DNA from 3 places in the Paenibacillus sp. J31R34 genome. Region 1 is predicted to be linked to each of the others. Evidence: riboswitches for the same ligand, from Rfam matches in the RefSeq annotation. Region 1 holds a riboswitch; each other region holds the start of a gene.
What was found. A riboswitch is a leader RNA that binds a small molecule or an ion and turns the genes downstream of it on or off. The one in region 1 is predicted to bind cyclic di-AMP.
Positions count from the first base shown of each region.

Region 2: linked by a shared signal. The riboswitch ahead of AC50YG_RS29660 (resuscitation-promoting factor) and the one ahead of kdpF (K(+)-transporting ATPase subunit F) in region 1 are both predicted to bind cyclic di-AMP.
Region 3: linked by a shared signal. The riboswitch ahead of AC50YG_RS27660 (C40 family peptidase) and the one ahead of kdpF (K(+)-transporting ATPase subunit F) in region 1 are both predicted to bind cyclic di-AMP.

Region 1 covers NZ_JBXENU010000006.1:185,948-190,974, forward strand. Annotated here, with positions in the region: gene AC50YG_RS18025 (response regulator) at 1-968, opposite strand, end outside; cyclic di-AMP (ydaO/yuaA leader) riboswitch at 1,343-1,543, shown strand; cyclic di-AMP (ydaO/yuaA leader) riboswitch at 1,651-1,840, shown strand; gene kdpF (K(+)-transporting ATPase subunit F) at 2,095-2,172, shown strand; gene kdpA (potassium-transporting ATPase subunit KdpA) at 2,217-3,896, shown strand; gene kdpB (potassium-transporting ATPase subunit KdpB) at 3,919-5,027, shown strand, end outside.
Region 2 covers NZ_JBXENU010000016.1:91,267-96,293, reverse strand. Annotated here, with positions in the region: gene AC50YG_RS29665 (TatD family hydrolase) at 1-590, shown strand, start outside; cyclic di-AMP (ydaO/yuaA leader) riboswitch at 775-982, shown strand; gene AC50YG_RS29660 (resuscitation-promoting factor) at 1,227-2,372, shown strand; gene rnmV (ribonuclease M5) at 2,605-3,153, shown strand; gene rsmA (16S rRNA (adenine(1518)-N(6)/adenine(1519)-N(6))-dimethyltransferase RsmA) at 3,163-4,077, shown strand; gene yabG (sporulation peptidase YabG) at 4,181-5,027, shown strand, end outside.
Region 3 covers NZ_JBXENU010000013.1:78,515-83,541, forward strand. Annotated here, with positions in the region: gene AC50YG_RS27650 (M1 family metallopeptidase) at 1-173, shown strand, start outside; gene AC50YG_RS27655 (hypothetical protein) at 189-1,004, shown strand; cyclic di-AMP (ydaO/yuaA leader) riboswitch at 1,507-1,678, shown strand; gene AC50YG_RS27660 (C40 family peptidase) at 1,680-2,150, shown strand; gene AC50YG_RS27665 (cryptochrome/photolyase family protein) at 2,285-3,649, shown strand; gene AC50YG_RS27670 (GNAT family N-acetyltransferase) at 3,652-4,179, shown strand; gene AC50YG_RS27675 (aminotransferase class I/II-fold pyridoxal phosphate-dependent enzyme) at 4,232-5,027, opposite strand, start outside.

The sequences.
Region 1 (5,027 bases):
GTTTCCACATCGTCAATGCAAATGATCCGGTTGCTGCCCACCAAATTATGATAATCCAGCGCCTGCTGCGCCTCCCCGTAGCCCTGCTTCAGCTGCGCGACATCAGGAAGCGTCGAACTGACCCCAATTGTCACTGGAAAACGCAAGTATTTCCGGATATTTTGCAGCATTTCAGCGAGGCCGCCCAGCGTCCGCTCCATTAGCTCCGGGGCGCCTCCTCCCTGTCCAACTGCAAGCAGCGCCACCTGATCCTGATGCAGAAAAACCTTGCCCAGCCCGAGCCGGCCCCACACCTCTTCCGCCACATTGCGAAGGGCAAACAGCTTGAGGTCGAGATCGCTGGAGGCCGCAAGCGAGCTTTCAGCCGTCCGCAGCGGAACGCCGGGAAGCGCTTCCAATACATGCGTGTGCAGCACGGACACAATGTACGCCTCCCCCGCCAAATCGAGCTCATATTTCGCCGCCTTCTCCTCTATCTGCCGCAGCGGAAGCTTGCGGGAGAGGAGTGACGACAGGAACAGCTCTTTTACGACCGGCAGGCTTGTACGATAATGCTCCTGCAGCAGCTGCATATTTTCCCGTTTCTCGCGCTCATCATTCAGCCGCTCCTTCACCTTGTCCATCACCTCAAGCAGCTGCTGCGCGGAAAAAGGCTTTAAAATATACTCATCCACCTGTAGGCCGATTGCCTGCTTGGCATATTCAAATTCATCATAGCCGGAAAAAATAACGATGCGTGTCAGCGGATACGTCTTCCTCGTCCATTCCGCCAGCTCCAAGCCATTCATATACGGCATGCTAATATCCGTCACGACGATGTCCGGCTCCAAACGCTCGATCAGCTCCATCGCTTCCCGGCCGTTCGCCGCCGTATCTACGATTTCAAAGCCATGGCGCTCCCATGCAATTTCCTGCAGCAGTCCGCTGCGCGTCTCTTCTTCATCATCCACCAGCAGCACTTTATACATCGTTTATCCCCCCGCTATTTAAATACGCGGCCGAGCAGCCGCAAAGACCTGATTCTGTCAGCATGCTATTTATCATATTCGTTTCCGTGTTTTCTGGAAAGAGGGGGTGCTTTTAGTAAACAAGCGTAAACGGCTTAAGCCGTCCTCCTGGCGGCAAAGCTACCGTTTCGCGTTGAAATGTAGAGAAAGGATGGAAAAATCATATGCTTTCCTATATTTTAAAAGAAATCACGAGATAAACCGACCCTGCTAAAGATAACTCTCACTGTAAGCGTTTAAAATCAGTCTAATCCGCTGCATTCGCTCTCTTTTGCGGCGTAAGCTTCCTTTACAGCACTCGCGGCGGGGGAGTATGATTCATAACATGATTGAACCTTTTTTGATCGCTGAGTCTTCGCGCATTAGGCGAAGAGCGGGGGAACCAAACGCACTGCAAGTGTCCGATGTGAGAGTCGGAGGCCGGCAGCGCAGGGGTGAATCGTTTGCAGGAGTATCATGAAACTCCAGGCAAATGTAGGGCGACTCTCACCGCCCGAATCCGACAGCTAACCTCGTAAGCGCAGGTGTAGAGAGGAATGGTGAACGATTGTGACCTTGTAAATTAGGCCACAGAGCGTCATACGCCTCTGTGGTTTTTTGTTGTCTTTTTATGAAAATAGCACTCGCAACATCGGCAGATATTTTGTTTCAATCGCTGAGTTCTGCACTGCCGCAGAAACGGGGGAACCATCGACGGCTCTCTGTCGTTGTCCAATGGACGATGGCAGGAAGCGTCACGGGGTGAATCGCAAGGGCACGATAAGTGCCAAGCGTAGGGCGTCTCTCGCGCCCGAATCCGACAGCTAACCTCGCAAGCGTCAACGGGAGAGGCCACACTTACACTAATCGCAGGCGAATCAGGGGCGTATGATGCCCGGATGAAGGAAGCTGCGGGTGAAGAGTCCTCTTTGCCCAAGGCTTCTTTTTTGTTGCCTTTTTTCCAAAATAACTAGGAACAAAACGAAATAAGGAGCGCTGCAGCTATGCTGGATATCGGAATGGCTTTGACCTTAATCGCAGCTTTCGGGCTGATTGCCGGATTTATACGCTGGTGCGATCGGTCCATTAGCGAAACGGAGGAACGGGGATGATTGTCATATTGCTCGTTACAGGAGCTTTGCTGGTGTATCTTGTCTACGCCTTGCTTCATCCGGAGAAATTTTAGCAAATAACGTTTCATCATTCATTGATAGCAAGGGAGGAACAGCTGTGGACGTCCTGCAAATGGCGGTAGTCATCGGTATGATCATGCTGATCGCAAAGCCGCTTGGGCATTATTTATATTCCGTGTTTTCAAACGTTCCGAATCGTACCGACAAGCTGTTTGGACGAGTCGAAGCGGTCATTTATTCCGTGATCGGACTCAAAAATCGCCAAGGCATGACCTGGAAAAAATATGCACTCAGCTTTATTACACTCAATTTCATACTCGTAGCTATTAGCTACGTGCTGCTGCGACTGCAAAGCGGCCTGCCGCTTAATCCGAACGGGATCAGCAGCATGGAGCCTACGCTCGTCCTAAATACGGTCATCAGCTTTATGACCAATACGAATCTCCAGCATTACAGCGGTGAGACGGGGCTGACGTATTTTGCGCAAACGGCGGTCATTACGATGATGATGTTTACATCAGCCGCCACCGGCTTTTCCGTTGCCGTCGCTTTCGTGCGCGGCATTACGAGCAAGGGCGGAACGCTCGGCAACTTTTTCGAGGATTTCGTCAAAGCGCATACGCGGATTTTCTTCCCGCTGGCAATTGTCATTACGCTGCTGCTTGTGGCGCTGCAAGTGCCTCAAACGCTTAGCCCCACCTTGACCGTTACGACGCTAACGGGCGCGGTTCAGCATATCGCCATCGGGCCAGTTGCGTCGCTGGAGTCGATTAAGCATCTTGGCACGAATGGCGGCGGTTTTTTCGGAGCCAACTCCGCCCATCCGTTCGAAAATCCTAGCCCATTGACGAATGTCATTGAGATTTTGTCCATGTGGGCGCTGCCTGCCGCGCTGCCCTTCATGTACGGCCGGTTTGCGAAAAGCAGCAAGCAGGGCTGGGTTATTTTTTCGGCGATGATGGCGCTGTTTCTGATCTTTCTTACGATTTCCTATACCGCTGAAAAAAGCGGCAACCCGCTGATCGCCACGCTCGGCATCGACGCTTCGCAAGGCAGCATGGAGGGCAAGGAGGTACGCTTCGGCATCGCCCAATCCGCGCTGTTCACAACGGTAACAACGGCGGCCACGACCGGCTCGGTCAATTCAATGCACGATACGCTCACTCCGCTTGGCGGACTCGTTCCCCTTGCACAGATGATGCTGAACGTCGTCTTTGGCGGCAAAGGTGTCGGGCTCGTCAATATGCTGATGTATGCGATGCTGACGGTGTTCATTTGCGGGCTCATGGTCGGACGGACACCAGAGTTTCTGGGGCGAAAAATAGAGCCGCGAGAAATGAAGCTGATTGCCATCGCCATTCTCGTGCATCCGTTTATTATTCTCGCGCCAACGGCGGCAGCTTTCCTGACCGATCTGGGGCAAGGCGCTATATCCAATTCCGGATTTCATGGCATTACTCAGGTGCTGTATGAATATACGTCCTCGGCCGCCAACAATGGCTCCGGGTTTGAGGGGCTTGCCGACAATACGCCTTTCTGGAATATAACGACCGGACTCGTGATGTTTTTCGGCAGATATATGTCGATGATTGCGCTGCTGGCTGTAGCCGGCTCACTTAGCCGCAAGCAGTGGGTACCAGAAACGATTGGCACGTTCCGCACGGACAATTCGCTATTTGCGGTTATGCTAATGGGCGTCGTTATTTTGATCGGTGCGCTCACGTTTCTGCCCGTTATTGTCACAGGGCCAATTGCCGAGTTTTTAACGATCCGTTAAAGGGAAATGAGGGGTAAGCGTTATGAATGACCACCGTGCTAAAAAACGATTCACAAGACCGCTTCTGACCGAGGCGCTGAAGATGAGCCTCCTCAAGCTGAATCCGGTTCATATGATAAAAAATCCGGTCATGTTCGTTGTGGAGATTGGAACGCTGATCGTTCTGCTCATGACCGTATTTCCAGGCTACTTCGACTCGCAGGAACGCATCGGCTTCAATTTGACTGTCTTCATTATTTTGCTGTTTACGGTGCTGTTCGCCAATTTTGCCGAGGCGTTAGCAGAAGGCCGCGGCAAAGCGCAGGCCGGCTCGTTGAAAAAATCAAAGCAGGAAATGATGGCGAATAAGCTGCTGGGCGACAGCATTCAAATTGTCCCTTCTACGGAGCTGCGCAAAGGGGATATCGTCATCGTCTCGCAAGGGGAAATGATTCCCGGAGACGGCGAGGTCATTGAAGGCCTTGCTTCCGTCGATGAATCGGCTATTACCGGCGAATCAGCACCCGTCATCAAGGAGGCCGGCGGCGATTTCGACTCCGTGACGGGCGGGACGCGGGTGATCAGCGATCGCATCAAAATGCGAATCACGAGTGAGCCTGGCGAAACGTTTATCGATCGGATGATCGCTCTCGTCGAAGGGGCAAAGCGGCAAAAAACGCCGAATGAAATCGCCCTGAACACGCTGCTCATCAGCCTGACAATTATTTTCCTCATCGTCGTCGTCACGCTTGGTCCAATTGTCGCTTATGTGGGAATCAATCTAGAAATTCCCGTTCTAATCGCCCTGCTCGTCTGCCTCATTCCGACGACGATTGGCGGCCTGCTGTCCGCCATCGGCATTGCGGGCATGGACCGGGTCACCCAGTTCAATGTGCTGGCGATGTCCGGAAAGGCGGTCGAAGCAGCTGGCGACATCAATACGATGATTTTGGATAAAACCGGGACGATCACCTTCGGCAATCGGATGGCTAGCGAAATTAATCCGGTGGGCGCCGCTGGAGCAGATGAAGCAGCGGCATGGGCCGCTATTTCCTCCCTGCAAGATGAAACGCCAGAAGGACGCTCGGTGCTGGAATGGATGAAAAAGCACAACAAAACCTATGATGGCGCGCTTGGCGAAAACGGACAATT
Region 2 (5,027 bases), on a different contig from region 1:
TCGGCTGGCATCCCGTTGACAGCATTGATATGCTGCCAGAGGATCTTAATTGGATTGAGGATTTGTGCTCTAATCCTAAAGTGGTAGCCATTGGCGAAATCGGACTGGATTACCATTGGGATACGTCCCCTAAGGACGTACAACACCGTGTATTTCGCGAGCAAATTCGATTAGCCAAAAAGCTGAAAAAACCAATTATTATTCATAATCGCGATGCTCATGAGGATGTTGTCAAGCTGCTGAAGGAGGAAAATGCATCTGAAGTCGGAGGCATTATGCATTGTTTTTCCGGCAGTCCAGAAACGGCTCAAAAATGCCTAGATATGAACTTCTATATTTCGTTCGGTGGACCGCTTACATTCAAAAATGCAAGGGTGCCAAAAGAGGTGCTTGCGATGGTTCCGAGCGACCGAATTTTGATCGAAACGGATGCCCCATATTTGACCCCTCATCCATTCCGTGGGAAACGAAATGAGACGTCTTATGTGTCGCTCGTTGCGGAAGCGGCAGCAGAAATATTAGGAAAATCGGTGGCCGAAATCGCCAATTTGACGACCGAAAACGGTAAAAAATGTTTCGGAATTGAGTAAAAACGGCTATAAAAGCGAGAATAAGTGACCTTTACGGCGATAAAACTAATTTTTCATGCTGAAATAGACTCTCTTTTCCGTAAATATCCTAAAATTTCGCTTAAATCGGTTTTTATCTGATCTTTACAATTAGGCTCCGATGAAGGTATGATTCATTTCAGAGCTTTAAATTTTTGTATTGGATTTCCAGTTTGCGCTTAATCTTCGAACTTTGGAGAGCGGGGGAACCAGGCACGATGCTGTGAGGAAATTGCGGATCACATTGCACGGGCACTTGAATTTCTTCTAGGGGTGAATTTGGCGGGGATTGCCATGAGCATTCTTCCGACGATAGGGCAGCTCTCTTGCCCGAACCCGACAGCTAACCTCGTAAGCGTTTATAGAGAGTGATCAACCTCGTGCATCCACCATTCCTGAATAGTCTATTCGACGTTCCCAGGAAGCCACGATACAGATCCTCTGTCGACGGGCTTTCTTTTTATTTTTGAATATTGGGTAAACCGTCGTCATAGGGTAAATCTAGGAGGTTGCAGAGGAAATATACTGGAGCGTGCTAGAAGCACGCCAATATACTATAGTCGCGTCAATGGTATCATGCGTAATTCGACGGCGGGGCTATGAAGGAGGACCGATGAAGTGGGCATTATTCAAGCAAGTGAGACCCATGGGAAACGATCATCCAGCATGTCTTTCGCATTGCGATGGAAGCGTGAAAACTTGCGTTTGATTCTTTTGAGTACTACGATCTCAATCGCTATGACTTTCATGTTTTTGGTGTTGTTGTACGGATCGGCTGACAAAAGCGTATCCGTAGTAGTGAATGGACAAGAAACTGTTGTTTCAACGAAACAATGGGTCCTGCAACGCCTACTGGATGAACAAGCTATTACAATTGGCCCGCATGATGAGGTATCTGTACCTCTGAATACGGCAGTAAAGGAAGGGGACCGCTTTGAGATTAAGCATGCGGTACCGCTACTTGTAAAAGCTGATGGCAAGACATCAACGGTGTACACGACAGAGAAAACCGTGCAGGCAGCGATAAAGAAATTAAATATTCCTGTTGAAGATGATGATAAAGTATTACCTTCGCTTGGCTCGGGCGTCAGCGCGGATATGACCGTAACGGTCATTCGCGTCGATACGAAGCTAGGCAAGTCGTCCAGCACAACACCGTTCACCATTGTGAAGAAGGAAGATCCGAACCTGGAAGTAGGCAAGGAAAAGGTTGTGCAGACGGGCAAAGAAGGCGTCGTAACGATCAAAATTGAGAAGCAGTTTGAAGATGGCGTGCTTGTCTCCAAGAAAGTAGTAGACAAGGTAGTTGAATCGGCTGCGGTTAATCAGGTCGTTGCAATCGGTACGAAAAAGCCGGAGCCTAAGGTTACTGTGCTGTCCACAGCGACAACCAGCAACAATGTAACGGTAGACGGCACCACGCTCACATCCAAAAAGGTGCTTAGCAACGTCACCTTGACGGCTTATTCAGCTGGCTTAGCTTCGACGGGCAAGAGCGAAGGCCACCCGGATTACGGTATTACGGCTTCTGGTGCTAAAGTATCGGAAGGACGGACGATTGCCGTTGACCCGGATGTCATTCCACTCGGTTGGTGGGTGTACATCGAGGGTATTGGTTTCCGCCGCGCTGAAGATACCGGAAGTGCGATCAAGGGTAATAAGATCGATGTGTATTTTGACAGTGAAAAGCAAGCTAATCAATTCGGGAAGAAAAAAGGTTTTACCGTCTATGTGATTGGTCCTAATAAGCCATCGCTTAGCTAATTAGCATCAGTTCTTTATGGATTGTGCTCTAGTTTATCGCAATTATAAGCTAAATATGACAGGTTACGGAAGAGGCCTTGCCTCTTCTTTTTGTTTGCGTAAGATTCGCTTGAATAGCTAATTGGGGGTATAATAAAACAGACGCGAATGAGCGGGTTGTTGTTGCAGCAATCGCCCATTTTTTTGAAATATATGCATGGATAAGTTTCCCTTTGCGAAAGGATTGTTCGATGTGATCAAGGAAATGATTGTAGTAGAAGGCAAAGAGGATACGGTGGCGATTAAGCGGGCCGTTGAAGCCGATACGATTGAGACGAATGGATCGGCCATTGGTGAGGATGTGCTGCGGCGCATTGCGCTGGCACAGGAGCGCCGTGGCGTTATTATATTTACAGATCCGGACCATGCAGGAGAGCGTATTCGCAAAATCGTCGCTCAGCGCGTACCGGGCTGCAAGCATGCTTTTTTACCGCAGGAGCTGGCCTCCTATAAAGGGGATATCGGCATTGAGAATGCGGCTCCTGATGCAATCAGGCAGGCGCTCTCGGAGCTGCGGACAGAAACGGCTGAAAGCGTGGGGGCCATTACTTGGGATGATTTGATGGCGGCTGGCTTAATCGTGCATGAGGAAGCGGCGAAGCGGCGGCTGGTTATGGGCAAGCTGCTGGGAATCGGCTACGCTAATGGGAAGCAGTTCTATAAGCGCTGCACAAGCTTCTGCATTACGCGCGAGGAGTTTGAGAAGGCGCTGCAAGCCATGGAACAACAGGAACAGGGGTGACGAGGGCGTATGACGGAGCAACAAGGGTTGAATAAAAGCGCGGTTAAGACCGCAGAGGTAGCCACGCCTAAACGGACGAAGGAAATAATTGCAAAGTACGGGTTTTCCTTTAAGAAGAGCTTAGGACAAAACTTTCTCATTGACCAAAATATATTAAACAATATAGTCAGTGCAGCTGAGCTTGACGAGACAAAAGGGGCACTTGAGATCGGCCCTGGTATCGGAGCGTTGACGCAGCGCCTTGCGGCAGTTGCGGGTACCGTAACTGCTGTGGAAATCGACAATCGGCTTATTCCGATTTTGCATGATATTTTCGAAAACGAGGCGAATGTGGGCATCGTGCACGGCGATGTGCTCAAGCTAGACCTGAAGCAGCTGTTCGAAGAGCGTTTCAGCGGCGTAACGGGCGTCAGCGTCGTGGCGAACCTGCCTTATTACGTGACGACCCCAATTCTGATGAAGCTGCTGGAGGAGCGCCTGCCGCTGGAAAATATCGTCGTCATGATCCAGAAGGAAGTCGCACAGCGGATGGCAGCGAAGCCGGGTGGCAAGGAATACGGCAGCCTGAGCGTGGCTGTGCAGTATTATTGCGAGCCTAAGCTCGTCTGTACAGTTCCTCATACGGTGTTCATACCTCAGCCGAATGTAGACTCGGCGGTTATTAAGCTTGCGCTGCGGGACAAGCCGGCTGTTGATGTGCCCGATGAGGCACATTTCTTCCGCATTGTGCAGGCCAGCTTCGCACAGCGCCGCAAGACGCTCTACAACAATTTGACGGCGCTTGTGGGCAAAGAACAGCGGGAGGCGTTGACAACGCTGCTGCAGGGGCTTGCGATCGATCCTGCGCGGCGGGGTGAAACGCTGTCGCTGGAGGAATTCGCCAAGATCAGCCGCGCATTTTTGGAAGTGGGCTGGAGAGGCTAAATAAAGATGGGCGCCGCCGGGCAATCGCTCCGGGGCGCCCGTTTGATTTTTCCGCACACTACACGCCATTTGCCCATAGGATAGACGAAGAGGTGATTTACCTATGGAGCAAGGGGAGCTGGTCGTCCGCAAATCGTATGGCGGTGACGTGCTATTCCGCGTAGAAGCTGTTCGAACGGATCATGCCCTGTTGAAAGGCACGGATTACCGATTGCTTGCGGATGCACCGATTCCTGATTTATCGGTTGTTCGCGATCCAAAGAAAGAAAAAGCTACGCAACTGGTCCGAGTGAAAGTAAATGACTCGCTAAGCCGCATACGTCAGCAGCATGAGCAAATGGCCGTTCAGGTGAAGGCGGATATTCGGCATGCGATGCCACAAAGCCAGCCTTTCTTCGAGGTGCCCGGCAAAGTGCTGCATTTGGACGGTGACGGCAATTATTTGCGTAAAAGCATGCAGCTGTACCAGACGATGAACGTACCGGCGCATGGCGTGCATGCGCATGAGTCACAGATGGCTGATTTGCTTTATCGGCTGCTGCCTCAAGTGAAGCCGGACATTGTGGTCATTACGGGGCATGACGGCGTGCTAAAAACAAGGCTGGAAGCAGATCTGCACAGCCTGAGCAGCTATAAAAACTCGCAGAGCTTCTATAACGCGGTCCGCGTAGCGCGGGATTACGAGAAGAATCGCGACGGCCTTGTCGTCATTGCAGGAGCGTGCCAGTCGCATTTTGAAGCGCTGCTGCAAGCCGGCTCGAACTTCGCAAGCTCGCCCGGGAGAATTTTGATTCATGCGTTAGACCCGGTATACATTGCAATCAAAGCAAGCTATACGTCCATACGCGATACCATTAACCTGGCAGATGTCATTCATGGCACGATCAGCGGTATTGATGGCGTAGGCGGCATTGAGACGCTGGGAAGGTACCGCATTGGCTTGCCAAAGC
Region 3 (5,027 bases), on a different contig from region 1:
TGCATGCTGCTCCGCTCGCATGGGTAGCGGTGGATCCGAAAAACAGCAATGTGCTGGACAATAGGCATATTAACAATTTTATGCGTGCAGAAGTGCCGGAGCAGTCGCGCATTCGGTGGAGCCTCGGCCTGACGAAGCTTATTGAAGGCCTGCTCGCATCCGTAGGCTGGTAGAGAGGAGGTTAAAAAATGAAGCAGCATATGAAGCAAGGCTGGCGGCTCGCCATCCGCCATTTCTATATCGTCATTGCGTTGTTCCTGTACCAGCTATTATGGGGACTTTTCCTTTACCGCTTTATTGATATGACTGTACTGCCGCTGCTGCGGCGCTTTCCCCTCCAGCATCCGTCGGACTCGGCCGTTTCGCTGTTCCTCAGCGAAGCCCAGTTTCAATTGACAAAAACAGATCTGATCAACCCCTATCTATGGCTGCTGGGCGGCTTGTTCGCCGCCCGCATGCTGCTGAGCCCACTGTTACATGCGGGGCTGCTCTACTCGCTGCATCATATGGACGAAAAAGGTGGAACGCAGTTTCTTCAAGGCATTCGCAAAGCTTGGAAGCCTATGACGCTGCTCTATTGGCTGCGCACGCTGCTTATTTTCGCGCCTGGCTGGTTCCTTCTTCCTCGCGCCTTCAAGCTGCTAATGGAGGGCCATTCGCTGAGCGAGCTGCTGCAAAGCACGCTGCCAGGCTTTGGCGGTTGGCTGCTGTGGAGCTTTCTCGTTCACCTGCTGCTGCTCGCCATGCAGTTCGGCGCCGCCTCCGGCACGGGCTCGATGCGCTCGCTCAGCATTGCGCTCCGAAATCTTTTTCCTTATGCCGGCCTCTCTCTGCTGATGTGGCTGCTGGCAGTCGCCGCTTCGCTCTTGGTATCCGGCCTTTCCTATGCTTGGGCGGGAATTCTGGCGCTCATCATGCATCAAGCCTATCATCTGCTCCGTACCTTATTAAAGGTATGGACACTCGCTGCACAATACGATTGCCTGCAATCGAAGCAGAGCTGAGACCGTTTTAAGACCGTTTCAGACTCCTTTTAGGACCCTTTTATACAACTTTTATCATCCATAAATAGGAAATTAAGTTTAGAAAAATGAAGGCAGCCCTCCCTAATTCTCATTTAGTATTCTCATTTTTCTAAAGTCCTTCTCATAAAAACCCCGATTGCGGACAAGAGGCCGCAATCGGGGTTTTTCAGTTATCCAACATCTCCAGGCAACGCTTCTATTTATTTACCAACCCCTAGACTGATGCACACTAAACTCTCTAATTCTTCATTTTACGCTATAATTCTAGCCTATATGTACGATTCTTAGCATATTGGCTGCCTATTTCTCATATAAACTGACAAAATGTTTTTTTGCTTGCGAACGGTGATAGAACGAGCATTTATTAGGCAAGAAACTTGTTTTAACGCAAAATTGAGCCAAAAGGTTACATGAGAATTATTAGAAATTCATTCATATAGGAGGAAATCACATGAAAAAAACGAATTATTAGCGCAGAGCAAAATTAAACCAGCCTAATTTTTTATACCGCAAAGGTATAGAAATACGGGGGAACCACTTTGGGTGAATTGATTTCGATGCTTGGACGGCTTGATTCAAGTGTCTTGGAAATCATAGGGAACCTTCACAACCGAACCCCACAGCTAACCTCGTCGGCACCGGAAGGAGTTTCAAATTTTGAAGAAGGTAACTGCATTACTCGTTGGTCTTGTATTAATGCTTGCTTTCCAAGCAGGCAGCGTGTTCGCAGGTTCGAAGATGGATGGTGTTATCGCTGATCTGATCGGCACACCATACCAAAGCGGCGGAACAACTACGAAAGGCTTCGACTGCTCCGGTTTTACGAAATATGTTTTCGATAAAATGGGCATCGATCTTTCCCGTACTTCCCAAGCGCAATCGAACGATGGCAGTGAAGTGAAGAAGAGTGACCTGATCGCTGGCGATCTTGTATTCTTCAACACGAGCGGCAAAGGCATCTCCCACGTTGGTATTTATGTTGGAGATGGAAAGTTTGCACATGCTTCCTCGAGCAGAGGCGTTATTATTAGCAAACTTAGCGAGTCTTATTATGCTGATCGTTACGTGTCAGCTACACGCATTATGAGCCAAGACGCTTACGACAAGTACGCAAGCGAGCAATAGAGCCAGGCCATGCTTTTTTCGCTTACATAACGAAAAGCTGCTGTCTCAATCAGCAAAGCCGCAGTTGTTTGTCTTCGGACAAATAGCTTGCGGCTTTGCTGTTTTCTAGCACGGACACAAGGGGGCTCGTTTCCATGTATGTATATATTCACCGCAAAGACCTGCGTTCAAACGATTTGCGCAGTTTTGATTATGTGCGCCGCTCTGGGAAGCGCGGCTTTCATCTGCTTATAATAGACCCGTCACTGGCGGACGAGGACCGGCTCTCTTGCCACAGCGGCAGAACCTTCTTGTCCCAAGCCACCTTCCTATTGGAACAGTACAAGGCGGCGGGCGAGCAGCTGCATGTGCTTTACGGCGATCCCGCTGCCATTACCGAAGCGCTGCTGCTGGCCCATCCCATTGAAGAGGTTCTCGTCCACATGGACTATACGCCTTATTCCCGAATGCGCGACCACGCGACTGCGCAGGTTGTGCGCGCAGCGGGACGTCGCTGGCTGCCGCTTGACGATGCGCCACTCGCCGATTTGGAGGAGCTTCATACGTTTTCTAGGCGCAGTGAGCCTTACAAGGTATTTACGCCCTTTTACCGCATGTGGCAGTCCTTCATGCAAAGCCATTATTCCCCTGCAGGCGAAACAACGCTGAAACAGCTGGATACGCTGAAAAATATAGATGCCAGCATAGCAGAGCGCTTCAGTCTTCCTCGGGAGCATCCCGCTGCGGCAGCCTTTCTGCGGGTAGCGGGAGCATCTGGCACGGCGGACGCGGGAACGCTGAGTGCAGCCGATGCGCTGGAGCAATTTCTAAACCGCCGTCTAGCTGGCTATGAAGGCAGCCGCGACCAGTTTGCGGAAAACCAGACAAGCCATTTAGCGCGTTATTTGAATACAGGAGCGCTGTCGGCAAGGCAAGCCTATGAAGCAGCGCAGCAGCAGTATGGAGCCGAGTCGTGGATTAGGCAGCTGGCATGGCGGGATTTTTTTCTGTACCAAGGAAAATACAATGAGGACTTCTACCGCTATGAGCAGAAGTTTGATTTATCTGGGCTGAACGATCAGCATTTCGTGGCATGGAGCCAAGGAAAAACGGGCATTCCTGTTATTGATGCCGCTATGAAGCAGCTTAATAAAACCGGCGAAATGCCGAATCGGCTGCGGATGGTTACCGCCATGTTTTTGACGAAAAACCTGCTGTGCCCGTTTACGCTGGGCGAGCAGCATTTCCGCCGCCAGCTGGCCGATTATGATAATACGCTGAACCGGGGCGGCTGGCTGTGGAGCTCGTCGCTCGGCTACGACGCCGCTCCGTATTTTCGCATTATGAATCCGGCTACGCAGTCCGCAACACATGATCCGAGCGGCACTTACATTAGACGCTGGCTGCCTGAGCTTGCCCATCTGTCCGATAAGCAAATTCACCTGCCGCAGCCGCATGCCATTGTAGATTTGAAGGCTTCACGCGCCCGCGCGATTGAGGTCTATAAGGAGATTGTGTAATCATGACAAATGCGAGTGCTGTCCCTGACGGCGCCCAGCCGCCATTTGGCTGGAAGGTTGCCGCAATGGACGCCTCCCATGCCCGCCAGCTGTGCGATTGGCGGTACGAACCGCCTTACGGCATCTACCAATGGCCCGCATGGGAGGCTATGGAGAAAGCAGAGATGGAGTTCGGTGATCCCGAGCTCCGTCAGAAGCAATACGCCGCTATTCTAGATGACCAAGGGGAGCTCGTTGGTTTTGCACAGTTTTTCCCGCTGGGAGATGAAGTGCTGCGGCTTGGCCTCGGCCTGCATCCACAGCTTTGCAGCAGGGGCTCAGGCACCGCCTTTGTTGCGCTGCTGGTAGAAGAGGCTCGCCGACGTGCTCCACACAGCGAGCTGGATTTGGAGGTGCTGACCTGGAATGCACGCGCTATTCGCGTATACGAGAAGGCAGGCTTCCGCATTACCGATACGTATATCCGCCCAACACCGCAAGGCGCGGCGGAATTCCATTGCATGGTCTACGGAGGAGGGGAAGAAGCTTAGCGCCTCTTTTACCCCTCTTCTTTCTTTCCTAACCCCTTCCTCACTGCTCCCTTCAACTGCCAATCCGCTCCAACTGCTGCATCTGCTGCAAGGGTTCACCCTGCCCCATCTGGCTCATATAACAGTCCATTCGCTCCAAAGCTTCAGACAGCTTCGCTGGTGATACCGAATAGGAGCAGCGAATGCGTCCTTCACCGCCCGGGCCAAATACATGCCCTGGCACGACAGCAACGCCTGCTTCCTGCATGAGCCGAAAGGCGAACTGCTCCGAGCTCAGCCCCGTATGGGCAATGGATGGAAAAGCATAAAACGCTCCTTGCGGCATATGGCAGGAAAGCCCCAGCTTCTGCAAGCCGTCCACGAACATCGCCCTGCGCTGCTTATAGGCCTCCTTCATTAGGTCCTTGTCGCCCAATCCGCTGCGCAGCGATTCCAGAGCAGCAATCTGCCCCATTATAGGTGCGCACATCGCTGTGTATTGATGGATTTTCAGCATTTGCGATATAATTTCCACAGGGCCGCAGGCATAGCCAATGCGCCAGCCTGTCATGGCAAAAGCTTTCGAGAAGCCACTGATGACGATTGTCCGCTCCTGCATGCCAGGCAGCGATGCGATGCTTACATGCTGGCTCTCATAAGTCAGCTCCGCATAAACCTCATCGGAAATGACGATCAGATTATGCGCCTTCACCAGCTCGGCAATGGGGAGCCAATCCTCGTAGGACATGACCGCACCCGTCGGGTTGTTCGGATAGTTAATCAGCAGCACTTTGGAGCGCGGGGTAATTTTTGCCCACAGCGATTGTGCCGATAGCTTAAATTGCTCATGCTCATGCGTCTCAACGTTT